One region of the Clostridium sp. HMP27 genome, then DNA from elsewhere that is predicted to be linked to it. Evidence: riboswitches for the same ligand, from Rfam matches in the RefSeq annotation. Region 1 holds a riboswitch; each other region holds the start of a gene.
What was found. A riboswitch is a leader RNA that binds a small molecule or an ion and turns the genes downstream of it on or off. The one in region 1 is predicted to bind cyclic di-GMP.
Positions count from the first base shown of each region.

Region 2: linked by a shared signal. The riboswitch ahead of DP68_RS10920 (methyl-accepting chemotaxis protein) and the one ahead of DP68_RS03050 (methyl-accepting chemotaxis protein) in region 1 are both predicted to bind cyclic di-GMP.
Region 3: linked by a shared signal. The riboswitch ahead of DP68_RS15435 (histidine kinase) and the one ahead of DP68_RS03050 (methyl-accepting chemotaxis protein) in region 1 are both predicted to bind cyclic di-GMP.

Region 1 covers NZ_JMFY01000003.1:96,044-106,679, reverse strand. The annotation lists gene DP68_RS03065 (cation diffusion facilitator family transporter) at 1-293, opposite strand, end outside; gene DP68_RS03060 (SprT family zinc-dependent metalloprotease) at 598-1,293, opposite strand; gene DP68_RS03055 (tRNA threonylcarbamoyladenosine dehydratase) at 1,463-2,227, opposite strand; gene DP68_RS03050 (methyl-accepting chemotaxis protein) at 2,326-4,347, opposite strand; cyclic di-GMP riboswitch class I at 4,506-4,589, opposite strand; gene DP68_RS03045 (hypothetical protein) at 4,909-5,211, opposite strand; gene DP68_RS03040 (hypothetical protein) at 5,322-6,035, opposite strand; gene DP68_RS03035 (DUF2383 domain-containing protein) at 6,198-6,674, opposite strand; gene DP68_RS03030 (hypothetical protein) at 6,832-7,062, shown strand; gene DP68_RS03025 (LysO family transporter) at 7,243-7,518, shown strand; gene DP68_RS03020 (lysine exporter LysO family protein) at 7,521-8,120, shown strand; RNA gene ssrS (6S RNA) at 8,198-8,390, shown strand; gene DP68_RS03015 (Cof-type HAD-IIB family hydrolase) at 8,470-9,297, opposite strand; gene DP68_RS03010 (hypothetical protein) at 9,382-9,564, opposite strand; gene DP68_RS03005 (response regulator) at 9,629-10,411, opposite strand; gene DP68_RS03000 (histidine kinase) at 10,404-10,636, opposite strand, start outside.
Region 2 covers NZ_JMFY01000019.1:16-10,651, reverse strand. The annotation lists gene DP68_RS10940 (hypothetical protein) at 91-891, opposite strand; gene DP68_RS19610 (hypothetical protein) at 1,000-1,143, opposite strand; gene DP68_RS10935 (rubrerythrin family protein) at 1,390-1,944, opposite strand; gene DP68_RS10930 (methyl-accepting chemotaxis protein) at 2,021-4,027, opposite strand; gene DP68_RS10925 (aminoacyl-histidine dipeptidase) at 4,293-5,759, opposite strand; gene DP68_RS10920 (methyl-accepting chemotaxis protein) at 5,906-7,894, opposite strand; cyclic di-GMP riboswitch class I at 8,047-8,138, opposite strand; gene DP68_RS10915 (dihydrodipicolinate synthase family protein) at 8,559-9,452, opposite strand; gene DP68_RS10910 (fumarylacetoacetate hydrolase family protein) at 9,492-10,391, opposite strand; partial or broken gene DP68_RS10905 (iron-containing alcohol dehydrogenase) at 10,441-10,636, opposite strand, start outside.
Region 3 covers NZ_JMFY01000035.1:37,235-47,870, forward strand. The annotation lists gene DP68_RS15420 (hypothetical protein) at 1-32, opposite strand, end outside; gene DP68_RS19045 (flagellin) at 233-1,906, opposite strand; gene DP68_RS15430 (response regulator transcription factor) at 2,003-2,623, opposite strand; gene DP68_RS15435 (histidine kinase) at 2,620-3,897, opposite strand; cyclic di-GMP riboswitch class II at 3,968-4,051, opposite strand; gene DP68_RS15440 (class I SAM-dependent RNA methyltransferase) at 4,326-5,456, opposite strand; gene corA (magnesium/cobalt transporter CorA) at 5,561-6,520, opposite strand; gene DP68_RS15450 (Zn-dependent hydrolase) at 6,850-8,115, shown strand; gene DP68_RS15455 (DUF5058 family protein) at 8,128-8,871, shown strand; gene DP68_RS15460 (hypothetical protein) at 8,876-9,562, shown strand; gene DP68_RS15465 (DUF2812 domain-containing protein) at 9,801-10,636, shown strand, end outside.

The DNA of each region.
Region 1 (10,636 bases):
GCAACTACCTTTACTCCAACTATAGTCAGCATCCCCCCAATAAAAAGACCTGCAAGAGTTTCAAATTTTTTATGCCCATAAGGATGTTCTTCATCAACGGGTTTTGAAGCAAACCAAATACCTACTAATCCTACAATATTAGAAGCTCCATCAGAAAGCGAATGAAACCCATCAGCTGTTAAACTTGTACTTTTAGCAATAGATCCAATTACAATTTTAAGTACCGCAACAAAAATATTTGCAAATAATATAATAAGTAAGACATTCTTAACTCTTTTCATATTATGATTCATACTAGCACTCCTTTTTACAAATTAATATTATTTATTTTTATTTAATGTAAAACATAATTCAAAGCATTCAACACCTCAACAACATTATCAATTGATAATGTTGTTTTGATTTTACAATAGATATTATATGCTAACATCTATTGATTTGTCACTACTTTTTAAGGTGAATTTTAATTTCAATTGATAATGATAATCTAATTTATTTATTAAATATTTTCACAAGATTACTTCAACTACATTAAAAACTTTATTCACACTCTTAATTTAAAAATATAAAAAAAGCCAATATCATAAAGTATTGACTTCAATCTTCTATAAATGTATTCAGTTCTTTTTTAATTCCTCTCCAATTTGGCATAAACTTATCCATATAACCTATAAAGATATTATTATGACTCTTCTCAAGCAAATGAACTAATTCATGCACAATAACATATTCAAGGCACTTTGGAGGCTTTTTGGTTAACTGTAAATTAAGCCATATACGCTTATCTCTTACATTGCAAGTCCCCCACCGTGTTTTCATATTCTTAACTCCCCATTCTTCAGCTGTAACACCTATGATTTTCTGCCACTTCTCCAAAAGCTTAGGTATTTCACTTTTAATATTTTCACGGTACCATTCATTTAATAACTTTTCTCGCTGCTCCACTGTGCTATTTTCACGCACTTGCAATATAAGCTTATCTCCATTAATCTTTATATCGTTATTCTTATTTAAATAAACCACCTCAAGAACGTATTTCCTTCCCCAAAGATATACACTTTCATCTGATACATATTCTCGAATGCATTGTTTAGGCTGATTTTTATATTTATCCTTGTGTTTTTTTATCCATGGCATTTTAGAAATAAGAAACATTTTAATAGCTTCATCTTTCATATTTTTAGGGGCTGAGACTTGTACCCTTCCTTGGGGAGCTTCCACTCTCAAATATATATTTTTCATTTTCTTCTTTTGTACCCAAATTTCTATATCATCAATTATCAAACTTGTCACTTTAGCTTCTCCTTAGTTCACTGCCAACTTTATTTTTTAATCTATTTTATTTAATCTTAACTTAAATATCATACTAATAACAATATATATTAAATAATGTTAATGATAAATAAACATACATATAGAAAAAGGATAGAAGATATTAAATCCCCATCCTTTTTAATAATAATTATTTACTTATTCCCAATAGGTTCTTTATAACTTCTCCCCCAATAATCATTCCAGCTACTGGAGGCACAAAAGAAATGCTTCCTGGAATTTGTCTCTTTATGGAGCATCTTTTACTGCTTTCTGCTGTGCAAACACAGCCTCCCTTACAAGTTACAACTTCATCTTCTTTTGGCCTTGTTGGAATTTCTTCAGAGTATAATACTTTAAGCTTCTTTACTCCTCTTTTCTTAAGTTCATGTCTCATAACCTTAGCAAGAGGACAAACTTTTGTATTATATATATCAGCAATTTTAAATTGAGTTGGGTCAAACTTGTTTCCTGTTCCCATTGAGCAAATAATCTTCTTATTATGCTCCTGGCACCAAAGTACAAGTGCAATTTTTGAGGAAACTGTATCTATGGCATCAACCACATAATCAACATCCTCAGTTATAATCTCACCAATATTTTCTTCAGTAACAAAAGTTCTGTGTGCTATTACATTGCATTCCCTATTTATATCTAAAATTCTTTCACGAGCAACCTCAACCTTAGGTTTACCCACAGTTTTTAGAGTGGCAATAATCTGTCTATTTATATTAGTTAAACAAACAGCATCGTCATCTACAATAACTATACTTCCAACTCCAGCTCTTGCAAGTGCCTCTACTGTAAAGCTGCCAACTCCACCAACACCAAATACTACAACTTTACTATTTTTAAGTTTTTCAAGACCTTCTTTCCCTACTAAAAGCTCCGTTCTTGACAATGAATGCTGTGCCATATTTTTCTCTCCTTTAGTACTTTAATCAGTATATATTATATATCAACATTAGTTTAATTTAAATACTATAAAACAAATTTTATTATGGCGACTATATTTTACAATTTAAATCTCATGATGATAGATTGTAAATTTTGTGCTAGCTCTGACATTCCTTCGCTGGAACTTGCAATTTCTTCTATCGAAGCAGCTTGTTCTTCAATAGAAGCTGTTACTTGCTCTGTAGATGCAGCATTTTCCTCAGCAATAGCAGCAAGATTTTTTAAAGTATTTAGTATTTCATCTTTTATTTTTTCCATTTCTTCTCCTGAAATATTTAACTGTTCTATTATTTTTTCTACTTCTTCCATTGATTCAGCAATTAACATATATTTATCTTTGCTATTGATTACACTATTTGTCTGCTCATCAGTTATGACTGATACCCTTTTCATTGTACTTACAGCATCTTCAGCATTCCTTTGCAATTCATTAACAATTTTATCAATATCCTTTGTAGAAGTTGACGATTGCTCAGCTAACTTTCTTATTTCCTCTGCAACTACCGCAAACCCCTTACCTGCTTCTCCTGCTCTTGCAGCTTCTATAGCTGCATTTAGAGCCAACAAATTAGTTTGTTCTGCTATGGAGGCAATTACATCACTTGCTTGTCCAATTTTAATAGAACTATCATTTGTCTTTAATATAATCTCAAAAATCCCTTTTGTTGCATTATTGCTTTCTTCAGTTATTTTAGATAGTTTATCTATTTCTCTTAATCCTTCTTCAACAACCTCTGTTACCTTATTTGAAGCAGCATTTAAATTTTGCATATTACTTTGATCTTTTTCAATAGTTTTTTCTAACAAATCAGCCTTTAAAGAACCTGTTTCTGTATTTCGTGCTTGCTCTGAAGCACCCATTGCTATTTCCTCAACAGTTTTGGAAACCTCTTCTGCAGCAGTGGCGGATTGTTGTGATGCAGCTGTCAATTCTTCCGAAGCACTAGCCACTTGTTCTGAAGAATTCCCTATTTCTTTAATTATTTCTCTAAGGCTATTAATTATATTTTGTAATGCAGTGGCTAAAGTTCCAATTTCATCTTTTTTATTTATATAATTTTGAGAAATATCCTCAGTAATATCCAAATTAGCTATCTTTTCTGATTGTTTTACTATTTTAATAATAGGTTTTACAATTGAACTGCCGATTAAATATGTAATAATGATGCTTATTACCAAAACAATAAACATAACTGACACGATAACACTTATTAGTTTCGGAACCTCAGACAAAACTTCCTTTTGATTAGCAGTGATAATAAGCATCCAGTTAGTACCTTCAATAGGAGCATACCCAGCGTACATATCATTCCCATTAAAAGAATAGGAACTAACTCCCGTATTTTCCTGAAGTACCTTTTCAATCATTGTTGCTACTGATTTCTGATTTTCATCATTTTTTGCTTCATTAATTGGATTGTATTGATTTAAGACCTTCTCTCTGTCTGGATGACCAACTACTGTTCCATTGCTATTAATGACATAGCCGTATCCTTCTTTACCATATCCAGTATCATCTATAACTTTGCTTACAGAATCCCCATTTCTACGACCTATTAAAGCTCCAACTACTTTCCCATCCCTTTCAATGGGAGCAGCATACATAAGAACAATCTCATTTGTCACACGACTAACTAACAAGTCAGATACATTTACTTGACCATTTAAAGCTTTTTTCACGTAATCTCTATCACCTAATTTACTAGTTGTTCCATTTGAATAATGAGCAGTTCCATCAAGACCAACAATAGCAATGTCAAGAAAATTTGCTCTTTGTACTTGCCTTTTTAGTATAGGCTGCTGAATCTTCCAATCCATACCTTGAATGTCTGATCTTAGTGCTATCATCTCCAAAGCCTTTTTTTGAACTTCAATTCTACTTTGTATTACTTTTGATCCTTCCTTGGATAGAGAAAGCAGTGATTTTTCTGCTTCTACAGTAAGAGAATTGCTGGCTCTAACTATAGAAATCACCCCTAGCGAAATAGAGGAAAATAAAATCAATATGGAAAAGCATACTATCATCTTTGTTTTGACACTCTTAGAACTTTTAATATTCTTAATTCTAATTCTTTTCATTCTGATGCCCCCGTCTCATGCTAATTATTTTGCTTTTGATATATTTCTATTTTTCAGTTTGAAATTAATATATTTTTTCTAACATCTTTAATACCTCCTTTCAAAAATAAAAACCCCTTTTATTTGAAAAACACAAATAAAAGGGGTTACTAACAACACTATGCAACCGGCTGCCATATTTTTTTCAATTTAGGCCCTTGGCTTTGCGTCCTTATCTTTCGATAAGTTTGCCCTCTTAAATTAATGTATATATTTTTATTTCTAATGATTAAGTATTTCCACACAATTTAAACATACTTGTGTAAATTATACCATTTAAGTATATTTTACACAATACCTTTTGGTACAAAACTTTTCGACATATATTTGATTTTTATATTTTGTAAATTTTTTAATTTTACCAAACTTTTATATTTAAATTCAAAATTTTATCGTTGTTACTAAACCAAATAACATAATACTTAAATCATTAATCAACTCATACATTACTAACAAAAAAAATAATCATTAAAGTCGGATATTTAATTTTTCCGTCCTTAATGATTTCTCTCATTTTCTAATTTATTTACTTTTATGTGATTTTTCTTCTATAGGTTTGAATACCCATTCATAACCACCTTGTGCTGTCATGGTAATTAAAATAGCATTAATAAAAGTTAATAACAGCTTAGATATATCAAATGTACCCGACATAATTTGATATCCTATAATAAGTATTAATGAGTATATAAAAGCTACATATTTTGTAGGCAGCCCTTTAAATACCTTGTCAATTAAATCTTTTGTAAATTCAGTAATAAGTACAACTACAGCCACCATACCTCCGAATGTTGAAAGATAGTCTAATGTTATTAAATTATCCATAATAAAATCCCCCTATATTTTTATTAAATTATATTATTTTTAAAGGAATCTTATTACAAACTATTTTATATAAATCAACATCAATGTTTATTGATGCTCTTTGAATCTTTTTATAAAATATGACTTCTTACAAAAGTCAAAATGTCTTTTGCTCCTGTTCTTCCTATAATGTCTTTTAAATAACCCAACCCTTTACAAAAATCTATAGTTTTATTAGATCTTACTTTTACTTTTTTTCTTTGTCTACCAACTGCCAATTCAGCATTTAAATTTCTCAAATCAATAATTTCTCTATGTTTAATACCTCTTAATATTTCCATGGAAATTTCTCTACTAAGATCCTCAACTGAAAAATATGTATTTTTATCATTTCCTTCAAAGCATTTATATATTATGTTTTTTAAATTTTTATCTATATTCTCTGGATAATTATCTTCTATAAAAATATCTAACACTGTACGCGGCATCTTTCCAGTAGCCATAAAATACATAATCTTGCCTACGTTGTATAAATCATTTTGTTTACTAAGCTTCCATAATTTATAGTTTCTTAAATTATCATTCTTATTGAGCAGCATATGTGAATAGCTGTTTTTTTTAACTATTTTAACCTTATTATTTTCCATAATAATTATATTACGCGGATTTAGTTCTCTAAGAGTAATAAAAAAATCTTCTTTATGAAATTTTTCTATGATATCACACAAATTTAATGTAATTTTATATATTTCATAAAGATTAAAACTTTCTTTACCTCTTACATAATCCTCTAATATTTCTTCTTCTACTAATTGCGCATCCTCAAAAGCTCCAGTATTGCTCACTTATATTCCACCTTTTGTACTAAATCTCTTGTAACTTATCTTTTAATATATACGTATAAACTTGTTATTTTTGAGGTGTACAATTCTTATTTAATAAAATTTAAAATGCCCCATTAGTTCAAAATAAACCTAATGGGACATTTTAAGTTATGATATAGTTTATTAGTGCAGTCTAGTAGTATTATTATTTTCATATTTTTTCATTATTTTTTTTACTCTTCTTAACTGATTGCCATAGTCACTTACAACAGCCTTTACTTCTTCTAATAAACTTAAATCTAAGTCCTCATTTTCATCTATAAATTTCCCACCTTGATATATACCCATTTCCATAGCCTTTATGGCATGCTGGCAAACTTCTAAATCTGTATTTACAGGTATTAATTTAACCTTTTCAAAGAATTCTCCCATAGTTCCCATTAACCCAAGAGTATCTGCGGCATCTCCGCCTATTTTTTCTATTATATTGGTTATAGCCTCTTCATGTCTTTTGAAAGATTCTAGAATTGTTTTTAGTTCATTTTTAAGTTCTAAGTCTTCAGCCTTAGTAAGATAATCTTTAAACGTACTTCCACCCATATGTATTCCTTTTAAAAACTTATTAATTTCCTTCATATCATTCCCTGATTTTGTAATCATTTTTTTCACCTCACCATATTGTCTGTAGTCAGAATTCTTATTATTCTATAACTTTCATTTGTTATAGGAATAATTGATTATATATCTTCACAAAATAATTAAAGTGTATTAAAAACGCTGTAATTAAGCGGAAAAGAAATATAAAGAGGTGTTTATTATGGATTTTACAAATATTAAGAAGGTTGAAGATTTGACCATTATGAGTGATACAAATAAAAGATTAAAAGAGGGTTGGCTACTTATTGGTACATACACAAATAGTTATGACCCTCAATCCAATCCAGGTGAAAATACCTTTCACTATGTGGTAGGTCTTCCAGATGGAATTGCCTACACAGATATACCTCAAAATACTTATTATGATCATCCAGAGGATCTTGAAACATAAAACTTTACTACAACTATTAAACAGTAGAACCCTTAAACTTAAACACTTTAAGGGTTTTTTATTTGTTTAAAAATGGCTTTTCAACCACATCTATGCTATTATTATAACATTGGACAACTTCAAAATATAAAAAAATATACAACAAAGTAATTGTTATTCTAATAAAGGGAGGAATTTTATATGTGGAAAATTCTTTTATCCTTGGTAGTAGGAGCTATCATAGGGTATTTTTTTAATTTATCTTATAAACAAAAAAAGACAAATAGTAAAGTCCAGCAGTTTGCTGTGGTTTTTTTACTCTTTTCTATGGGAATTTCCGTTGGTGCTAATAAATCAGTTGTAGCTAACTTAAAAAACATAGGGACCACTGCTCTTACTTTTGCAATTTTAACATCTTTATTTAGTATAATATTGGTTTTTATAGTGACTAGTAAATTCATGAAGGGAAGTGACTAGACGTGACAATTGTTTTACTTGCAGCTGTGATAGGCGGGATTTTATGTGGTTACTATTTCGTTCCAGAGAATATAGCAAATAACATTAGCATTATCAGCAGTTTTGCACTTAATCTTACAATTTTATCCGTTGGAATTGATGTGGGTTCAAACAAAGGGCTTATAAAAGATTTAAAAAAAGCAGGTTTTAAAATATTATTGGTTCCCTTTTCCATAGTTCTTGGAAGCCTCCTTGGAGGTATTATGACATCAATAATTTATGATTTACCAATAAAATCAGGTTTATCAATAGCTTCTGGCTTTGGATGGTATAGTTTATCTGGAATAATGCTTACAAACCTCGATAGTGCACATGTTGGAACCATCGCACTTCTTACAAATATTTTTAGAGAATTAATTGCGGTAATATCTATTCCTATTATTGCATCAAAATTAAATCATTATACTGCCATAGCTCCAGCTGGTGCTACATCTATGGATACCACTCTTCCACTTATCTCGGAGGTTACTTCCCCTGAGGTAACGATAATATCTTTTTTAAACGGGGTGGTATTAAGTTCTTTAGTTCCTATACTTATTAGCTTTTTTTATACGCTATATTAGGTTTCAATTATCATGCACATAACACTTGCATATAAACTTTAAATATGTTATTATAATCTCACAACTTAGATAGATTACTTTTTCTGAAATATTCGTTAGGCTCTTATTTTGAACCTACATTTTAACTTCGGGAATCCAATATTTAGATGAGGAAATGTACCTTCTTATGAGTCCTTTTTACGGCATTGAAGGCGATTGATGCATCTGTGAGGATACCCACCTATCGAGAGATAGGTGTCAAAATTAGAGTACCGGTATTTTGGATATTATCTTTAAAGATTGTAAGCCAATACTTGATTATATCAAGCGTTGGCTTTATTATTTTTACATTCCTTTTTTTCTTTTACTATCAATCTTTTAATATAAAATTATTAATAGCATAAGCAATACCTGACTCATCATTTGATTTAGTTATATATTTTGCATGTAATTTAATACTATCTATAGCATTCTCCATAGCTATAGGCATCCCTGCACATTGAAACATCTCTAAATCATTATTATTATCTCCAAACGCAATCACTTTGCTTAAATCCACATCTAGTTTTTCTGATAAGATCTTTAAAGCATTACCCTTTGAGATATCAGATGCCATAATATCTAAAAGTCCATTAAATGAGCTTACTACTGTAAGATTATCAAACTTTGAGAACTTACTTTCTAAAATCTTAAATTTTTCTCCATCATCACAAATTAATAAAACTTTTAAAACATCAATATTATCAGTGTTTTTAATTGTTATATCATCTATATACTTTATAGGGACATACAAGTCCTTGGGAAGATGATTATTTAAATTTTCATAATGCTCTGCTCTAGGATTGTTTTTATTAGAATACACTAAATCAGTTGTATAAATAAGAAAATTTATGTTGTTTTCTAAACAATAAAATATTATATTCCTTGAAGTATCTTTATCAATTATTTTTGAATAAAGTATTTCCCCTGTTTCTATATTCTTAATTAAGCCTCCATTGCAAGCTATAATGTGTCCCCTTAAATTTAACTGCTTTATATAAGATTTCACTAAAAGATCAACTCTTCCTGACGCAATAATTATTTCTAGTCCTTTTCTCTCTAGATCTTTTAAGGCTTTCTCATTTTCTTGTGATATAATACCTTTTGAGTCCAAAAGTGTTCCATCCATATCACATACGCACCACTTATACTTAATCATAAGTCCTGTCCCCTTTGTCACTAAAAAATTATAGGTGTATATAATTAAAAATTACTACACCAAAATTATATTGTCATTATATTTTTATTTTTGAACTATTTTATTTATAATTTTTTCTTCCACAAGTTCGCTTTTACTAAAGCCTCTTCTAAAATATCGTATTTGTTTATATTTGATTCCATTCATCTCGAAATCTAAAACATCTATTCTCTCTCCGCTGTAAACCACAGGTTCCTTTTCACCTTTTATAAATACATGTACTTCCATAAGTAAATCACATCCTTAACTATATGTTTATCTAAGATTATTATATATATTAAATGTATTATCATCAATTATTTATATCTAAAAATTTACTCGGAGAATAACCTATATACTTTTTAAATACTTCAATAAAATATTTATAGTCCTTAAACCCAACTTCTTCTGCTATCTCATAAATCTTTAAATTCCCTTGCTTCAATAATGCAATAGATTGCAATATACGATAACGATTTAAAAAATCATTAAAAGTATAGGAAGTTTCCTCTTTAAATTTAGTATTAAGATAAGCAGAAGAAACATTAATTTCCTTACTTAAGTCTTCTAAAGATATTTTACAATTATATTTTGTTTCAATAAATTTAATCATTTTTCTCACATACTTTGTTTTAAAGGTTTGCTTTTCATAATACCCTATATCCAATACCTCTGAAGATTGCATATTACTAAATTTATTCATAACTTCCTTAATCTTATTTTTTGATTGAATCTTTTCAGTTAATTTCTCAATAGTTTCGTAAAGATATTCAAAATCTATAGGTTTTAATAAGTACTCCGTAACATTTAATTTTATAGCCTTTTTAGCATACTCAAATTCGCTATATCCTGAAATTATAATAGTTTCGTATTCATGTTCAAATATGGTTTCTTCTAACATCTCAATTCCATCTTTATATGGCATTTTTATATCTGTAATTACAATGTCCGGCTTTATTTCTTTGATTTTTTCTATACCCTCTTTCCCATCACTAGCTTCTCCTGCTATAACACAATTTACCTTCAACCAATCCACCATGTAAATTAACCCCTTGCGTATTATATCCTCGTCTTCAACAACCAGAATTTTATACATCACCATCACCTGCTATTATTGGAATTTTTAATATTATCTTTGTTCCGGAGTCATATTTACTATAAATATTTAAACCATAATCCTCCCCATACATTAATTTAATTGCTCTATTTACATTATATAATCCTATGTGTTCCGGCATAGCATACTCATCATTTAATATATTCAATAACTTTTCCATATCATTTCTTTGTATCCCCTTTCCATTATCTTCAATGGAAATTT
Region 2 (10,636 bases), on a different contig from region 1:
AACCGAAAATTTCTTTGATCTGGAACATCATTATATTACATTCTCTTATAGAAACAAAAAAGTTGCGAAGCAACTTTCTGCTACACAACTTTATTTTATAGTCTTCTCTCTAACAACCTTATAAGTTTTATCATCTTGCATTGTTACATATATAATTTGTATTTCTTCCTTATTGTCCTTATTAACTTTAAATATCAACTCAAAATCCTTATCATTTATGATATTATAAAATTCAAACTCAATTCCATATTGATCTATATGTTCTTTTTGAAATTTACTTGCTATATAATATATTCCACATTCAACAGGATGTGTTTTTGCAAATGACTCAGAAGGAAGCTTTCCTTTATTCTTTTTTGCAAAATCTTCTCCTTCCTTCATGGCTTTTTCTATTTCAGGAAGAACATTGTATTCGTAACTAGCTATGAACCACTTTTCATCTTTATTAACCATTCTTAACTTAATTTCTTGGTAAATAGGTTTGCCATCTAAAATATAATCAATTTTAAAATTTAATACATATGACTTATATTCTTTGTTATCAATTTTAATGTTTTCCTCTATTTTGCTACCAAGCGTAGATAAAATATATGTGGATACTTCATTTTTTGATTTTATGATTTTTACTTGAAAATCCTTTCCATCTAAAATATCCTTTGGATTTAAAAAGTAAGAAGATGCCTTGTCCAGCACTTCTCCAATAGTATTTGGATTGTATGTGAAGTATTCCTTTACAAACTCTTCTGCAGCTTGTTGAGCTTTTGATATATTATTTTCCTCACTACTTATCTCTGCTATATTACTACTTGTACTAACAGCAGCTTGCTTACATTGTATAAATATTGCTCCTGATACTATTACGCTCATAAGTAATGCTAATGTCTTTTTCATACGTATTCTCCCCCTTTTTTTATCCCCGAGGTGACTCTACTTTTTACAAATGCCTTATACAAAATAATATGCTAAATCTCTTGTTATTATTCTAGCTTTTAAGTGAATTTATTGTATATATAATTTAATCATTGCCTTTTTCCTTTTTATTACCTTTTGAATCCTCTTAGCTTTTTCCATATTCCCGTACTTAATCTCATCATCTCTCCACTCTACAAGCTCTAAATATAACTTTGAAAACTTATTCTTCATATAACTTACCCCCTAGTTTAATATCTTTAAATAATACATTCTTATTATTTATAAAATTAAAATAGAACAATATCGCTTAGTAATTTTATGTATATTTTTATTATTGACCAATCTCCATAGAAAAAAGTCACAAAAATAGATAATCTATTCTTATGACTTTTTATTATATACGCTATGATCTTAATATTCATAAAAGCAAACACGCTAAAGATTAACTTCCTTTCACAATCTTTAGCGTGCCTCACTTTAAAATGCCTTAAACATATCTTTTTTTACACCACACACTGGACACTTTTCCACATTGTCCCCAATTTCTGTATATCCACAAACTGGACACACATAAATAGTATCTATTTCAATATCTTTTCCTTCTTTAGCTTTATCCTGAGCGTCTTGAAACAACTTAGCATGGATTTTTTCAGCTTCTAGAGCATAATGAAATGCCTTTTCAGCATCTTTTTCATTTTGAAATCTTGCAGTTTCAAGATATACTGGATACATTTGATCTACTTCATGAAGTTCTCCGTTAATTGCTCCTTGAAGATTATCAACTATATTAGTATGACCAAATACCGCTCCCGCTGCAACCGTACTATCTCCTACTTGCTCTTTAAGTACATTAAAGTGATTTTTAGCATGAGCCCATTCTGCATATGCTACTCCTTTAAAAAGCCTTCCTATATTAGGGAAACCATCCTTTTCTGCATATTCGCCCCATATAAGGTATCTCATATGTGCCATACTTTCTCCACCATATGCCGAACGTAAAAAATCAGCAGTCATTGCATTGTTTAGTGCCATAATAAACACATCCTCTCTTATAATTTATTCCAAGTATATTATTATGCCTAAGTTAAATTTATATACCATTTATAAACTACACCTTAAAACTTTCTATCTTTTCATTAAGTTTTTGAGACAATTTATTAAGTTCTTCTGAAGTCTTTGAAACCTCATAACTAATTGCTAGCTGCTCTTCTGTAGATGCCGATATTTCTTCAGTAGAAGCTGAGGTTTGCTCCGAAGATGCTGCTATATTCGCCATTACCCCTACTATTTCATCTTTTTTGCTAGTCATTTCATAATTTAGCCTAACAATCTTTTCTACTTCCCCACTTAGCTTGTTGACCATATTAGTTATCTTAGTAAATATATCTTCCGTTTTTACCACTGCATTTGATTGTTGGTTAGCTATTTCATTTGCAAACTCCATGGTGTTAACTGCATTTTTTGATCCTGATTGAATTCCCATTACTAAATCTCTTATCTTACTTGTTGCATCCTTTGATTGTTCCGCAAGCTTTCTTACTTCATCAGCAACCACGGAAAATCCACGACCTGCTTCTCCCGCTCTAGCTGCTTCAATGGAAGCATTTAATGCAAGTAAATTTGTTTGTGCTGAAATTTTTTCTATTGTATCTATAATACTTCCAATTTCATCTGATTTGATATCAACTTCATTGATTACTTTTGAAACCTTTTTGGCAGCATCATCGTTTTCTTTAGTGCTTTTAGTTAACATCTGGACTACTTCAATACCCCTTTCGCTTAAGCTATCAACTTCATCAAATATCTCCTTTGAATCATTAATAGCACCGGCAACTAATTGAATACTATTTGACAATTCTTTAATCTTACTAAGTGCCATATCAGTTCCTTTAGCTTGCTCTACTGTTATATTGGAAACTTCTCCAATAACTCTTGTAATTTCTTCTGTAGAAGCACTGCTTTCTTCTGACATTGAGGCCAAGCTATCTGCCGCTGAAGTGACTTCAGTTGATACATTGCTTATATCCTTTATCAATTCCCCCAGATTTTCAGACATGGAATTAAGATTTGAAGCAAGTATACCTATCTCATCATTACATTTAATAGCACTTCTTATTGTTAAATCACCACCACCAATTCCTTTCATATCCTCCACTAATTTATGCAAAGATATAATCATTGGTTTCGAGAAAACCATTCCCAGCATTGCGGCAAGTATTATAATAACAATTCCGGCTATGGATATTACCTTAAAAATAACTGATAAACTTTCCTGTATTTCAGAGTAGTTCATTTCTCCTACTATACTCCATCCTGTCTTATTATTAGTAGTAATAACAGCAAAGCTATTTTTACCATTATAACTGTAGTCAATAGTATCTGACTTTTTACTTATCACTGCATCTAAAATATCTTTAACTGGTATTTCTTTATTATTAAACTCCTTATCTGTATGAGCTAATATATTCCCTGTATTGTTAGCTATAAAGAAGTTTCCCTCTTTTCCTAACCTAGTTTCACTAACAAGTTCAGATAACACATCTAATGATATGTCAGCTCCAACTACGCCTATAAGTTCACCTTTAGAATTCTTTGCAGGCTTTGCAACTGTAACAGTCAATTTCCCTGATGCTTCATCCAAGTAAGGTTCTGTCCAAGTCATTTTACCTGCTTTCATAGTTTCTTGATACCATGGCCTAGCTGTTGGATCAAACCCCTTTGGCAAATCAACCTTTGGATAAACAAATAACTTTTTATCATGCGTTGCAATATAAACCGCCATTGAATCTGGATGCACTTCCTGATAACTTTGCAGTGCATTATATGTATAAACAAGTTCTTCAGGCTTATTATTTAAAACATTCTTTATGTTTAAATTATTACTTAACATATTGATATTGTTTTCATTTTCTGTAATATAAGTTTCGATAATTGAACTAAGTTTTTCAGCCATCTGCATAGAGTTTTTCTTAAACTCAGACTCTAATACATGCTTTGCATTTGAATAAGTAATAAGTGCTAAAGTTACAATAGGAATTACTATAATTCCTATAAGCAAGAATATCAATTTATCTTTTATAGATCCATTGAGTCTGCTATTCCTTGATTTTTTCATGAATTGTCCCCCTTGTAGATATTTATTTTCATGTTAGAAAAGGTCTCGCCCCTTACAGACCTTTCTAACATCAATTTACATATAATCTTAACTTCCATCGTTATTCGCTAACGATTGTTATAAGTATAAATATTTTAATGGTATCACTTCGGTTATTTTATGTCAATAAACAACTTTACACTTCAGTCATCATTCCTTATATTATGACAATATAAAAGGCATATCTCTTTCAAGATATGCCTCTTACAAATATGAAATTTATATATTATTTTATTTGTTTTAATACCTCTAAGAAGTACTTATATGTTCTTTCAGTTGAGGAAATACTTAACTTTTCCTCAGGGGTGTGCACATCATACATATTTGGTCCAAAGGAAATCATATCTATATCCCCAAGAATATCCTTTAGTATTCCACATTCAAGGCCTGCATGTATTGCTGTTACCTTTGGTTCTAAACCATACATATCCTTATAGACATTTTTAAATACTTCTCTAATATATGAATCTTCCCTGTACTCCCATGCTGGATAATCAGATTCTAAATTCATAGTTGCACCAACAACCTTACATATGCTTTCAATTTGTCTCACTATACTATCCTTTAAAGTTTTCACAGAACTTCTTATAGCACTTTCAAATGTTATCTTATCATCTTCAGTTGTAACTACACCTAGATTTGTAGAACTTTGAACTAATCCTTTAATATCCATGCTCATAGTTTGTACTCCTTGTGGCATTAACATAAGTACTGTAATAACCTTATCCGTTAGTTCTTTAGAAAATACCTTGTCTATCTTTATATCCATTTCTTCTAACTGTACAGTTATTCCTGAATCTGAAGCCCTAAGTTCATTTTTTAAGGTATCTTGCCACTTTTTAATTATTTTATTTAGAGTATTTTTATTTTCTTCTTCAATAAGGATTATAGCTTCAGCTTCTCTTGGAATTGCATTCATCTTTGCTCCACCATTTATTTCCGCTATGTATAATTCCATTTGTGAATTTATATCATTTAAAACTCTTCCTATAATCTTGTTAGAGTTCCCTCTTTCCTTATCGATATCCATCCCTGAATGTCCGCCCTTTAGGCCCTTAACAATAAACTTATAGAGCATAAAACCTTTTTTCTTTTCCTCTAATTCTAACTTAATGCTAACTTTATTTCTAACACCACCAGCACAGGAAGATAAAAGTTCCCCTTCTTCCTCTGAATCAATGTTAATTAAAATCTTTCCAGAAAGATTTTTTCCCTTAACACTTGAGGCCCCTCCCATTCCTGTTTCTTCCTCAGTTGTAATTAAAACTTCTATAGCAGGATGTTCTATATCGCTACTTGCAAGTATAGCTAAGCAATAAGCTACTGCTATACCATTATCTGCTCCTAAAGTAGTTCCAGTTGCTTTTATAAAATCGCCTTCTACTTTTAGCTTAATAGGGTCTTTTTCAAAATTATGCTCTGTTTCATTGTTTTTTTCACAAACCATGTCCATATGGCCTTGTAAGATTACAGTTGGAGCATTTTCATATCCTTTAGTTGCATCCTTTTTAATTATTACATTTAATGCTTCATCTTGTATTACCTCTAAATTATGTACCTTTGCAAATTCAACTAAATAATTGCTTACAGCTCTTTCGTTTCCAGAACCCCTTGGTATTCTACTTATCTCCTCAAAATATTTAAATACTAAACTTGGAGATAAATCCTTAAGTATGTTATCCAAATTAATCATCCTTTCACGCCTTAGTTTCATTTATCTATTATAGTAATTTTAACATATGAATTAAATTTAATACATAAAAAAGGAAACTACGACGGTTTTGATGCTTAGGTTCCTACTTATATACTGAGTAATATTAATCAATATTATTTTTAACTTTAAAATCTAAATTTCATAATAATTGCTTGTAGATTCTGAGCTAAATTTGATAGACTCTCACTAGAGCCTGCAATTTCCTCTATAGAAGCAGATTGCTCTTCCATGGAGGCTGTTGCTTCTTCAGTTGCAGCAGCATTTTCTTCGGCAATTGCTGAAAGTTTTTGTAAAACATCTAGTATTTCACGCTTTGTTCTCTCCATTTCTTCCCCTGAAACATTTAACTGCTTAACTGCTTTTTCCGTTTCCTTCATAGCTTCATCAATTAACATATATTTATCTTTGCTATTAACTACACTATTTACTTGTTCTTTAGATATATTAGATAGTCTTTCCATGGTTTTTACAGCATCTTTGGCATTGCTTTGTAATTCATTAACCATCCCATCAATATCCTTTGTAGACGTTGAGGATTGCTCTGCTAATTTTCTAATTTCCTCCGCTACTACTGAAAAACCTCTTCCTGCTTCTCCCGCTCTTGCTGATTCTATTGCTGCATTTAGTGCTAATAAATTAGTTTGTTCTGCTATAGAGGCAATCACGCTGCTTGCTTGGCCAATTTTATTAGAACTATCATTAGTTTTTAATATAACTTCGTATATTTCTTGTGTTGCATCATTGCTTTCTTCTGTTATTTTTGACAGATTGTCAATCTCTTTTAATCCCTCATTAACAACTTCTATTACCTTATTTGAAGCATTATTTAATGCTTTTACATGCTCTTGATCTTTTTCAATTATTTCTCCTAATAGAGCAGCCTCTGAAGAACCATTTTCTGTACTTCGTGCTTGATCAGATGCTCCCATTGCTATTTCTTCAACTGTTCTTGACACTTCCTCTGCAGAGCTTGCTGATTGTTGTGAAGTGGCTGTCAATTCTTCTGAAGCAGCAGACACTTGTTCTGCTGAATTACTTATTTGACTAATAATTTCTCTAAGACCATTAATTATATCTTGAAGCGCTTTTGCTAAGGCCCCAATTTCATCTTTCTTCTTAAGAAATATTTCAGGAATATCTTCTGTAACATCCAGATTAGCTATTTTTTCAGAATGTTGTATAGTTGCAATGATTGGTTTTACCATTGAATTGCTAATTAAATATGTAATGGCAATACTTATTAATAAAATAACAATCGTAACTATAATATTTGTTGCTTGTAATGCAGGAATTGCAGATAAAACTTCTTTTTGATTCGCAGTAATAATTAGCATCCAGTCAGTACCTTCAATAGGTGAATATCCAGCATACAAATCCTTTCCCTCAAAAGAATAATCACTAATTCCAGTCTTTTCTGTCAATGCTTTTTCGAGCAATGCCGCTACTGACTTCTGACTTTCATCGTTCTTTGCTTCCTCAATTGGATTATATTGATTTAACACCTTTTCTCTATCTGGATGCCCAATCACAGTTCCATTGATATTAATTATGTAGCTATATCCTTCATTACCATACCCTATATCATCTGCACTGTTACTTAAGGAAATTCCATCTCTACGGCCTACCAATGCCCCTACAACTTTACCTCCATTTTTAATAGGAGTAGCATACATTAATACAGGTTCATTGGTTACACTGCTAACTAACAAATCAGATATGTTAGTTTCACCACTTAAAGCTTTTTTTATATAATCTCTATCACCTAATTGGCTGGTTGTTCCATCACTATAATAGGCAGTACCATCAAGATGAACAACAGCAATATCAATAAAATTTGTTCGTTCTATTTGCCTTTGCAGCACAGGTTTTTGTATCTTCCAATCCATGCCTTGGATATCTGCTCTCAATGCTATCATTTCCAATGTTAGCTTTTGAGTTTCAATTCTACTTGCTATTACTTTTGATCCTTGAATAGCTAGTGAGCTAAGTGACTTTTCTGCTTCTTTTCTAAGAGAATTGCTTGCTCTTTGTAAAGAAATAATACTCAAAGCAGTAGATGACAATAAAATTAATATAGAAAAGTAAACAATTAGCCTTGTTTTAATACTTTTCATTTCAAATCTCCATTTGAATCCTTTTTCATTTTTCATTCTAAACCCTCCATTTAATTCTTTAAATCGATAGATCAATACATGATGTAAAACTTTATGAAAATAAACCCCCTTTATTTTTTAAAACACAAATAAAAGGGGGTTGCTTAGCAATATTGTGCAGCTGGCTACCATACTACATGTTACTTTGTAACTTAGGCCCTTGGCTTTGCGTCCTTACCTTTCGGTAAGTTTGCCCTTTTAATTAATGTATGTAATTTTTTATTTTTGGTAATTTATTATTTATGCTACATTTTTATATAATGTCTTATGTTTTAAAAGGCAAATAGGTTTATTTATTGGATACTAATGTAAAATATTCCTTTTACCTCCCAAGTTATATTATAACAAATTATGTTATAATGCAACATTTTTAGAGTATATTCTACAAATAATGATAATTTTATCACATATTAACATCAAAATCTGTATAGAATAGTACACAATAGCCTTTTGTATATAACTGCTTCTACTCAATGCACAATATAATAAAAAAATTGTGAACAAGTGCCGCGTAAACTCTGCACTTTATCCACAATTTTTATCACAAATTCATTTTATATATTAGATATCAATCTAACTTTGTACATAATTCAATTATATTAATTAATAATTTTGTTGTCCAAATTTATATTAACTTTGTTCTTTCCATTAGCATCTTAATCTTAACTGTTTGTTCTTCATTTGCTTGAATGAATGGAATCGTACAATATTCCTCCATTTCGATTCCTCTTAAAATCATTGCTTTCTTAACGATAGGAATAAATGGCGTCCCTATATCGTAAATTGCCATCATTTCATTAATTGTCTTTTGAACTTCGCAAGTCTTTTCAAAGTTTCTTTCATCGATAGCCTTTACCCAAGCAGAACATACCTCAGGTGCAAGGTTTGAAAGTCCACCAATGCATCCAGCTCCACCACTTAAGATATTATGCGCAAAGTTTTCATCAAAACCTGAGAAAACTTCGAAATCTGGGAACTCTTTATTCATTGTAGTTATAAGAGCTCTTGTATGGCCCATTTCTGTAACTGTGTCCTTATATCCAACGATATTTTTATGCTTTCTTACTAAACTTAAAGTAAGTTCTGGTGTTAAATCATATCCAGTTCTATCTGGGAAGTTATATAAATAAATATTTGCCTTAGTTCCATCTGCTACCATATCATAAAAAAGTTCAATACTTTCTCTTGAAAGACTGAAGTAATATGGGCTAATAATCATAACTGCATCTGCACCTACTTCATGAGCATAATTTGAAAGCTCTATAGTTTCATCTGCAGACATACAGCTTGTACCAATAAAAACTTTAGTTCTCTTATTAACATATTCTACAGCAAGCTTAATAAGTTCTTTTTTCTGCTCCATAGTCATTGTAAAGAACTCACCAGTACTTCCCATTACAACAATACCATCTATTCCACCATTTATTAAATGATCATAAACATTTTTATTTGCCTGATGATCAATATTTCCATCTTTATCAAATGCAGTAACCACAGGGGTTAACCATTTTGCTTTCATAAATATATACACTCCTTTTATTATTTCTTAAAATGCTTCTCATTCTACTATATTTCTTAATACACCAATATTTTGAACTTCACATTCTACTACATCTCCAGCTTTCATAAAGCGTGGAGGCTTAAATCCCAATCCAACACCAGCGGGAGTTCCTGTAGCAATTATGTCTCCAGGTTCTAAAGTAATCCCATTAGAAATTTCAGATATTATAGATGGGATATCCGCTAGAAAATACTTAGTGTTAGAGCTCTGTCTTAATTCCCCATTCACTCTGCTGCAAACATTTAGTTCAATCGGAAATGGTATTTCGCTTTTATGCACTATAGCTGGTCCTAGGGAGGTAAAGGTATCTAAACTTTTTCCTCTATACCATTGCAGATGCTGCTGCTGTAAATTTCGTGCAGAAATATCATTCATAATTGTATAGCCGAATATATAATCTTCCACCTTCTCCTTAGAAATGTTTGTACCCTTTTTGCCAATAATAACTGCAAGCTCTACTTCATAATCCAATTGTTCATCAAGTTCTAAATGTCCTATAATAACACCCTCTGGTCCAATAGTTTCTGATGCTCGTTTTGAAAAATAAACAGTCCTTTTAGGCTCGCTAAAACTTCCTTTACTAAAACTTTCCTTTGTCTCGTTTAAATGTTCTTGGTAATTTACCCCTACACAAATAATATCGTGAATTGGTCTTTTAATTGGGGAACAGAGCTTAATCTCATCTATTGGATAAGCCGTGAAACTTGTTGTATCATTTTCAAGTAAACTATTGTGAATTTTTTCAATATCATAATGGGGTATATTCCCTATTAAGTCATTCATATCATTAAATTCTTTACTTAGCTTAATGCTTGATAATTCTATTGCTAGTGTACCATCTTTAGAAAGTACACCTAATTTTTCTTTGCCTGATTTCTCAAAACATATCAATTTCATTATGCATCACCTCTAATAAATTACAGTACCTATTCTATTCTTCTTATATTTATGCTATCCTTCTAAATAATTCAATTAACTTTTCCTTACTAAAGAATACTGGATTTGCACCTGCACAAGCATCCTTCATGGCATTTTCAGCTAGTAACTCAAAGTCTGGATTTTCTACTCCAACTTCCTTTAAGGATTTTGGAATTCCAACTTCTTCTGAAAGAGCTTTCATTTTACTAATTACAAAGTCAACA
Region 3 (10,636 bases), on a different contig from region 1:
AACGAAGTAATAATTACTTTTTTCTTTTTCATTTCCTTACACCTCCTTTTGTGTCTCCCCCTCTCGTCTACAGTAATATTTTAACAATTTTAACACCTTAATTACATCCGCCATTAGTGTAATTCTTGGTATACTTAAGTGTAATAATATATACCTCCTTTGATACTAAACTAAAGTTTATAGTTACTATCATTTAGAATAAAAGTGCAAAATAAAAAGACCTTGGCAGGTCTTAATTGCTCATATGAACTAATAACTTTAAAGCTGATTCTGGATTAACCTTAGCTTGCTTAGATAAAGCTAAATTTACTTTTCCCAATATGCTATACTTTGTAAAGATCATAATTTCTCTCGCTATATCTGCATCTTGTATTTTGGAATAAGAAAGAGTTAAATTACACTGATAATTTTCTTGATTATTACATAAATACTTTAAGGCATTTTCATGTGCTCCAATTTCTCCTTTTTTGGAAGAGACGTTATTTAAAACATACTGAATCTTATCAATGGATTCCTTTGCACTTTCTATAGCACTTAAATTTACTTTATCAAGTTTCAATCCTTCGATAGTTGAATTAAATAATCTAATAATATAAAACTCATTTAAATTTGCTCCAACTTGAATTTTTAAACTATAAGTCCCACAATTTTCTATAGGTGGAGGTTCCACTGGATCCTCAGGAAACTCTAAAGTAGGTGGAACAGACATACCAAAAAAAGTATTTACTTCAAAGGAACTTCCTGAAGATACTGATCTTGAATTCCACATAACAGAATATCCACTGTCTGTTATCTTTGTAGATGAGTTTGACGGAGCGTAATCCCAGTTGCATGTATTACTATAATTTCCTACTACAAACATAGAAGGTTCTTCAATAATGGCAAAATCTCCTGTGGTTTTTAAAATACCCGTAGCTTGAAACTCCGCATTAGCTCCAGAACCAGTATTTTGATTGTATACTACAAAGCTATTTGGAATATCCCATGTATACTTAGTTTCGTTTTCCAATATAGCACCATTTACTATGAAAGGAGCCGCATCATCATTCCCAAGTTGAGTATCCACATGAAACTGCAAACCTATATTATGAACTTTTGAATCATTGTTTTTAATTGTATACTTTACTTCATATTTATCCTTAATAATTCTTACGCATTGAGTAATCTCAACTTTCTTAAATGAAACATTATATACGGTTTTATATGTATCCCCTTCCCTTATGGTATTAGCAATATCTAAAACTCTTAGTCCAAAAGCCGCTCCATCAATACTGACTAAAGGCATAGATGTACTCCCATCCCCATACACCAATATTTGATTATTATCTGCTGCTGTTGCTGGATAACCATCCTTGGTTTTAAACTGAAACTTTCCTTCTGCATCTACTGCTCCATCAAATACTAAGGTGTTAGAATAATCAAAATCTGCCTTAGTCATTAGTATATCTGGATTCGATTTATTTATATTTATAGCCACTATATCACTGTCTCTAGACTTATTTAGTAGCTTTATGGTGTTAAACTCAGTATTATTTGCTATATCATTTATTCCATTTTTAATTTGTTCTACTTCTAAAACTATCTTTTTTCTATCGTCATCACATAAGGTTCCATTAGAAGCTTGAATAGCAAGTTCTCTCATCCTTTGAAGGTAGCTTGTTAATTCATTTAATGCACCATCCATAACTTGAAGCATGGACATGCCCTCTTGAATATTTCGCATAGCTTGTTGAAGTCCTCTAATTTGTGCCTTCATTTTACTAGCCATGACAAGTCCTGCTGTATCATCTGACGCTTTGTTTATTCCTAGTCCCGAGGATATCTTTTGAATTGAATTTTCTTTTAGCATAGTAATTTTTTTTAAGTTATTATATATATTTAATGTACTTATACTATTTATTCTCAAAAGCTCCCTCCTCGCCATAAATTTTTTAGTACTTGCAAATCATATAAAAATTTTAATTACACTTATGAAAAAAACGCCAATATAGGCGGACATATTTCAATTTTTTATTATTCCACTGCTTACTGCATAAATTGCTGCTTGGGTTCTATCTGATAACTCCAGCTTATTTAAAACCTGGCTTACATGTTTTTTCACAGTGTATTCTGTTATATAAAGTTTTTTAGCAATTTCTTTATTGCTAAGTCCTTTTCCTAAAGATATAAGCACATCCCTTTCTCTTAAGGTTAGGCAATCTATAGCAATTTCATTTTCTGCACTCATAATGTTTTCAAGTATTCCAGGGTCATAATACTTTCTACCTTTGTATATGATTTTTATTGCATAACATATTTCTTCTGGAAGAGCATTTTTTAAAATATAGCCATCTACATTTGCTTCTTTACAATTCTTAAAATCCTCTTCACTAGCTGAAGTAGTTAGAATTACGAATTTACAGTTACATTTTTCTCTCTCCAACCTAGATATTATATCCAGTCCTGAGCTTATTCCGAGTCTTAAATCAATGAGAGCTATATCTGGCCTAGTACTTTTGATAATTTCTACTCCATTTTTTACATCAAATGCCTCACCCACTACCTCTATTTCTTTCTCTAGTGCTAAAATTGTGTTTAAACCTTTTATTACTAATGGGTGGTCATCTATAACAACTACTTTCATAATAGAACTTCCTCCTCATCATTAGATATAATATATAACTTAGGTATAATTATATTAATAGCCGTCCCTTTATCCCATTTACTATTTATTTGGAATTTACCATTTAATCCTTTTGTTAGACTTTGCATATTGTAAATTCCAAGCCCTAAGCTTTTTTCTGTATCAAGCTTAATGTAATTAAATCCTATGCCGTTATCTATAATAGAAACTTTAATTAAATCATTTTCAATTATTAAATCAATATTTAAGATAGTACATTTACCATGTCGAATTGCATTTCCTGATGCTTCACATACTATTCTATATAAAGCTTGCTTCAAATAACATGGTATAGTATACTCATCACCTTTAATCTTAAGATTTGTCTTTACACAATTTAAATTTGATAAACAATTTAAATACTCTCCAATTTCTAGCCGAAAGCTTTGTTCCTTTTTCTTTTTTGAGCTTAACTTATATATTGCATTTCTAAGTTCGCCCAAGGAATATCTGGCTGTACTTTTAACAAATTCTAAGTTTTCCTTTACTTCTTCTTCAGTCATATTATCTAAATTATTGATTACATTATGAACACCACATACCATACTAAATAGTTCCTGAGATACAGTATCATGTAGTTCATTTGCAATTCGATTTTGTTCTTCTGTAATCATTATGTGATTTAAACTTCTCTCTATTCTAAGTCTTTCAAAAGTTCTAGTACTTAATTCGGATAAAAATTTCAATTGCTTTTCATAAGCACTAGAGTTATTTACAAAACTATCTTTTTTAATTCCTAGAATTCCATAAATTTTAGATACTGATTTAACTACAGAAATTAAATAAGTTTCATTACAAATTTTCACTTCAAATAAAATTTCCATATCCTTTAGATTGGCATATAAACTTTCCATTTTACTTTTAATCTCTAGGTTTAATTTCAAATTATGTTTTTCTGTATTTACCATAAAGATATCTTCTTCGATATTACTTTTTAACCAGAAAAAACTTAAGCTACTCCTAGTTATCATTCTTGTATAATCAACAAAAACTTCAATTATATTTTTCAAACTATCATTACATTTAAATTCTTCAACCATTAAATACAAGTCCATAATATATCTAATAGTATCTATTTCACTTCTTAATCCAATACTTTTAATATAATTTAAAGAAAATATTTTGTTTAATTTATTTACAAATTTACTTCCATAACTTGTCCATAGCTTTTTTCTGTCTATCGAAAAAGAATTACCAGCACTTTTAACTTGTTCTATTCGTTTTTCATGGATCATTTATTGGCCCCTCTCTTGTAGCAGTTTAAAGCTTTTAACATTATTTTAAATACGCAAAAAACCGCCTGATTTCTCAGTCGGTAGGGTGCACTACTAGCTCTTTGCATTCTAAGTGCCCAAATAAAGAATGCATATCATCACTCCCGATATCCTAATTATAACCATTTTTTCCATTTAGCTCTATAAGCTTTTTCCGTCATTTCTTTGTATACCTTGACAAATAAATTAAATTTATTATAAGAATGTTACATTTTTGTGACAATACTGTTACAAGCTTGTAGAATATATTGACCTATTGTTGATAAAAATCTTACAATTATATTATTAAAAGGTAGTATAAAAACATTATGTTTTATACTACCTTTTTTTACGATTATAACTTATATATTTATAAAATTAGTATTAATATAATTGCTTATCTTCAAAAGTTATCTTTTTTTCTCAGGCTCTGCTCCTAAGTACTGATAATAATAGCATTGAATTCTTCCATTATAAAGCTTTCTATTTTTATTTGATTTTTCACCAAATAACTCTTGAAATTTAGGGTGAGAGGTAAGTACAAAATATGACCAATCATTTAAATCTGTAAAAACCTTTCCCATAACCTTGTATAGCTCTTCAACTTCTTTCTCTTCCCCAATTCTCTCGCCGTAAGGAGGATTTGTTACTATAAAGCCATATCTTTTCTTACTACTAAAATCTCTTACATCCATCTTTTGAAAGAATATATTTTCCTCAACTCCTGCTTTTATAGCATTTGCTCTTGCAGTAGCCAATAATCTTCCATTTATATCAGAAGCAAGTATTCTGAATTCCTTATTATTAATTGAATTTTTAGCATGCTTTCTTATATCATCCCATAAGCCCTGATCTATTATATCCCATTGTTCTGATACAAAGCTTCTATTAAGTCCTGGTGCTATATTTCTTCCAATCATTGCAGCTTCGATGGCTATAGTTCCTGAACCACAAAGAGGATCTGCAAGCACTCTTGAAGGTTCCCATTTACTTAAAAGTACTAATGCTGCTGCTAATGTTTCCTTTAAAGGAGCTTCTCCTGCAAGTTCTCTATATCCTCTTTTATGTAATCCTGGTCCTGATGTATCTATAGTTAATGTAACAATATCTTTAAGTATTGCCACTTCAATTTTATACTCTGCTCCACTTTCAGGAAATGTGTCCATTCTATATTTTCTTTTCATAGATTCAACTACAGCCTTTTTTACAATAGATTGACAGTCAGGCACACTATAAAGTTTAGATTTAACCGACTTACCAGTAACATGCATAAACCCTGTTATAGGTATTATGTCTCCCCACTCCACTTCTTTAGTTCCCTGAAAAAGCTCTTCAAAAGATTCCGCTTTAAATTCTGCCATTTTTATAAGAACTCTCTCTGCAGTTCTAAGCCACATGTTGCAGGTCACTATATCCATTTCGTCCCCTTCAAAGGTTACTTTTCCATTTTCTATAGTTAAATTATCATATCCTAATTCTTTTAATTCATCAGCTACTACCTTTTCAAGTCCAAAAGTAGACGTTGCAATTAGTTTATACATATATATCTCCACCTTTAATTAGCAATTTCAATTTTAATAAATAGGTTTTACTTAGATTTCCCATTATGATTATGTATTATCAATTATATATTGTCAATTTTAAATTACTTATCAATATCAAACCATCCTTTTTGTTTAAACCATAAAAACATAAAAACGCCTATGAGTATCATTATCCCCCATACTATAAAATATCCATATCTCCATTTCAGTTCAGGCATATTTTCAAAGTTCATTCCATATACACCTACAATGAAAGTTAATGGTATAAATATTGTAGATATAACTGTAAGCACCATCATATTTATATTCATTTTATTTGAGTTAGTAGATATATAATTATCTCTTATATCCGCAGTAATTTCTCTACTTTCTTCAATCATATCTGATAACTTAAGCAAATGATCATAAATATCCCCAAAGTACACCTTATGATCTCTTATCCAACTCAGTCTTTCTGAATTCAACATTCTATATAGCAAATCTCTCATAGAAGTTATAAGTCTTCGTAATTTTAATAGGTCATTTCTAATTGAAAATATTTCATTTATAAGACAATGTGCAGATTTTTTTTCCTCATTACTGTCTATTATACTTAATTTATCTTCAATTTCTTGTATAGCAGGAAAAAACTCATCAACTATTTTATCTAATATTAAATATTCTACGTCAACAGGTCCCTTATTCCATCTATTTTTACTACATACAAACTTATTCCATGCCTCATCTATTTCGTTGCAGTTTTCCCTATGCAGGCTAACAATAAATCTTTCTGATATAAATATTCCTACATTTTCTGACAAAAGTGTCTCATTATTTAATGCGTTGAATATAAAGAAAGCATAGTTATCATAGTAATCCATCTTAGGTCTATGGTGAATTTGTAACGAATCCTCTATGGATAACTTATGAAAGCCAAATACATCCACTAAAGCTTTTTCTTCATCCTCTGAAGGATTTTCTATATCAATCCAATACCAACTTATTTCTTCATCTTCTAATTCATTTATAGAAATATCTTCATATAATTTTAAATCTTCTTTTATAACAGCAGTACGAATCACGTATACACCCCCAAATTAATTATTAATTTTAGTCATGTAGTTGTCAATTAAAATTTGCTTCACCTTTTTTATATACTTTATGGGATTTTCTATACATATTATTAGTATAAACGTTTACTTACTTTTTTAAGTAGTAAACAAAGTATATATTGAACATATTACTTCATATAATTCTATAAAAGTTGGATTTCCTAAATACTTATACTCCTTCTTTACTTAAGGTTTTTGAAAAATTAACATTATTTGAACTTTATACATACCTTCAACATATTTTTAAATAATTCCTTATATAAATATATATACAACAAATTGAGGAGGAGATATTTTATATGTTTTATTGTGACGTGAACAAAGTAGAAGAGAAGATTAAAACCTTTGCCAAATTCGGTGATGCAGGTCATGGAGGTATTACAAGATACTCTCTATCCCCTGAATCTATTCAGGCAAGAGATGAATTTGTGAAAAGAATGACAGCAATTGGTGCAATCATTGAAACAGATGACTTGGCAAATATGTATGCTACAATCCCTGGTTCAGATCCTAATACAAAAAGAATCATAATGGGATCCCATTGTGATTCCGTTAAAAATGGTGGTAACTACGACGGTATTTTAGGTGTTATAGGCGCTATGGAAGTTCTAGAAACAGTTGTTAATCAGAAAATCCCTCATAAGCATCCGTTAACAGCTATGATCTGGACAAACGAAGAAGGTTCTGAATTCCCTCCATGCATGATGAGCTCTGGTACCGTTTGCCACGACTACATGCCTGAAAGATTTAGAGACAACTTTGAATTCAATAAAATGATGGCTTCCAAATCTATTTTGAACCCTGAGATAACTTTTGGTGAAAAATTATCAACCTTTAAGTACAAAGGTAATAAAGCTAATAGAATTAACCCCGACCAGTATAAAGCTATGTTTGAGCTTCATATTGAACAGGGCCCTATCCTAGAAGATGCAGGAAAAGACGTTGGTATTGTAACTTGCGTATTAGGTCAAATGTTGTACAGGATAAAATTCTATGGACAAGCTGCTCATGCTGGTACTTTCCCTATGAAAAAAAGAAGAGATGCTTTCCATGCTGCATCCGAAGCATTATGTTATCTTCATAAAGAAATTGATAAATTAGGCCATGAAGATTTGGTTTATACAACAGGAGAAGTTGTAATTCATCCTTGTGTAAATACAGTTATTCCTGATTTCTTCGATTTTTCCATAGATGTAAGACACGAAAATGCTGATGTATTAAACGCAGTACGTGATATCTTGTTAGGTCTTGCTGATAAAGAATGGCAGGGCTGCAAGTGTGAAGTTGTTTTAGGTTGGAACCGTGACACCGTATACTTTGATAAAGAACTAGTTGATTATGTAAAAGAAGCAGTAGAGGAACTTGATATTCCTCATATGCATATTAATTCTGGTGCTGGGCATGACGCACAATATATATCTTATATGATTCCTACCACAATGATTTTCGTTGTATCCAAAGATGGTTTGTCACATACAGAAGTGGAGTACTCTACACCTGAACAGTGTACAAACGGCATTAGTGTAATGTTAAACGCAGTTCTGAAGGCAGACAAAACTGAATAAAGGAGTGTATTTATGAATACATTTTTGTTAATGGCAGACACAATGACAGACAAGGCTTATCTTGATATCGCCAATACTCCTATGATGTGGGCAATGGTGATTCCCACAGTTATTATGGTTTGTATCCAAGCTTATATCTTTATCCGTGATGCTGTCAAAGCAGGCCCTATTGTAGGTTTAACAAAACAAGATACTAAAGAAGCAATGCGTGCCGGTGCAATTTGTTCTATCGGCCCCGGTCTCTCCATGTTTACTGTAATGATTGCGTTAATGAGTATTTTGGGCGGTCCTTTTGCTTGGCTACGTCTTTCTATTATAGGTACTATCACAACAGAAATGTTGGGTGCAACTGCAGGTGCAACTGCAATGAGTGTAGACCTAGGAGGTCCGAATTATGGAATAACCGCTTTTGCATGTTCTGTTTGGGTTATCACGCTGAATACATGGGGTTTCTTTATTGTAAACCTTTTGTTTGCACATAAAATGGAAAAAGTTAAAATAGCCGTAGAACGTCATGATGCCCATATGTTTGACGCCGTTGGTCTTTGTGTAATGATCGGTTGTGTTTCCATGTTCCTTGCAGGGCAAATGGTTGGTGGTACAGGTAAATTTATTGCAGCAATCGCAGGTTTTATTATAATGACTATTTTAATTGAAATTTCGGAAAGGGTACCAAAACTGAAAGAATACAACCTCGGTCTTGCTATGTTAGCTGCTATATTTATTGCACAATTCGTTGTGCAGATGGGAGGTTGATGCTATGAGTAATATTCAAAATACTTCTGATATTGATAAGAGGTTCCACGAAGAATATACTGTTAATATGATTAGACGTGGACGTATAACTACATTAATCGCTGCTCTGCTCACTTTCTTACCTGCATTATACCTCTGGTTGGCATTAGATTTTAGACCATCTTGGAGTTTAATCGGGCAAGGTTGGGCAATAATTGTGTCCTCTTATCTGATTATTTATTTCGTTGAGCCTTTAGGTTTCTATCCTGTAATGGGCCTTTCTGGTATTTACATTGGATACTTGGCAGGTAATATTCCTTCAGTACGTCTGCCAGCTATGATTTCTGCTCAAGTAGCTACAGGATGCGAAGCTGGTACCAAAAGAGGCGAGCTAATTGGCACTATTGCTATAGGTATGTCCGTATTCGTTAACTTGGCTTTCGTTACATTAGCAGCCATTACCGGTGTTGCAATTCTAAATGTATTACCACCATTTATCATCAGTGCCTTTGACTATACACTGCCTGCAATCTTAGGTGGCGTTATTGCGCAGTACTTTAAGAAAAATAAAGTATTTGTACCTTTAATTTTAGCTCTTTGTGTTATCTTGCAAAAGGCACCTTTGCCCAGCGTTGCTAAATTTCCTAGTGCTATTTTGTTAAGTTTTGTAATCGGCTACTTTATGTATCAATCTAAAAAAACAAGCAAGTAGCTGCAAAAATGTAACTTTGCCTTCAACCATAAAACTTAATATATTTACCTAGTTATGGGTGGTGGAAATGCATTCTGCCTCCCGACTTTTCTATCAGCGTATATCCTCAGATCTTAAATGAAGATATACATTGGTTCAAACCCAAGAAGTATTCAAGAGGTAATTAATCAGAAAGGATGATACTATGAAACAAACTTGTATTAAAATGTTTTCCTTTAGGCCAGAGGACTATCATAGTATGGAACATTACTTAAATAAAATGCTTGAGGATGGTTGGCGGCTACGTTGGTGTAAAGGGACCTTGGCTGGTTTTGAGCGGACAGATAATAAATATTTACGTTATATTGTAGATCCTTACCCTATGGCTTCTATCATGAATCTAAAAAAATTTCCAAAGTTTCGCTTGAATAAATATATGGAAAATGGATGGTATGCAGCAGGCAAAAGTAGAGGATGCTACATATTTTGCACCGACAATCCTAGTGCAGAAATTCCAGATTTAGAAGATGATATTGCAGTTTCAGCGCAGAAAACCTGTCTCATGGGCTCTCTTATTTTAGCAGTACTTCTTTTAACAATACTCTTTAAATCAATATTCACTCCTGCAATATTGTATAACATACTCCTAACTGATATTTATATTGTACTAACAGGGCTTGTAGTATTTTTAATCTTATATAATCTTATCAATGCAATTTTGTTATCAGCACCCCTACCCAAAGGGCCCATGACGAATTTAAAAATTTGCAAACGCTATATAATCCATGATATGGTGCTATTTATTAGTCTCCTCCTAGCAATCTTGTTGCAGGCAACGCATTACAGTTCAATGCTTAGTTATTTGATTCTTCCTATTATTGTAATTATAATTGGATCTATTATTTTGATAGCTATATCAAAACAAGCAAATACTGCTCACGAAAGTAATAAACGTCTAATTCCCCTAATCTGTATTATGGGACTTTTATTACTTATTCTTATTCCACTATCTGTTCATCGATTACAAGAAAACAGCAAGGCAGATAGTCAAACACGACAGAAAGAGCTATTAGCACACTCAAATAATTTAGCAGT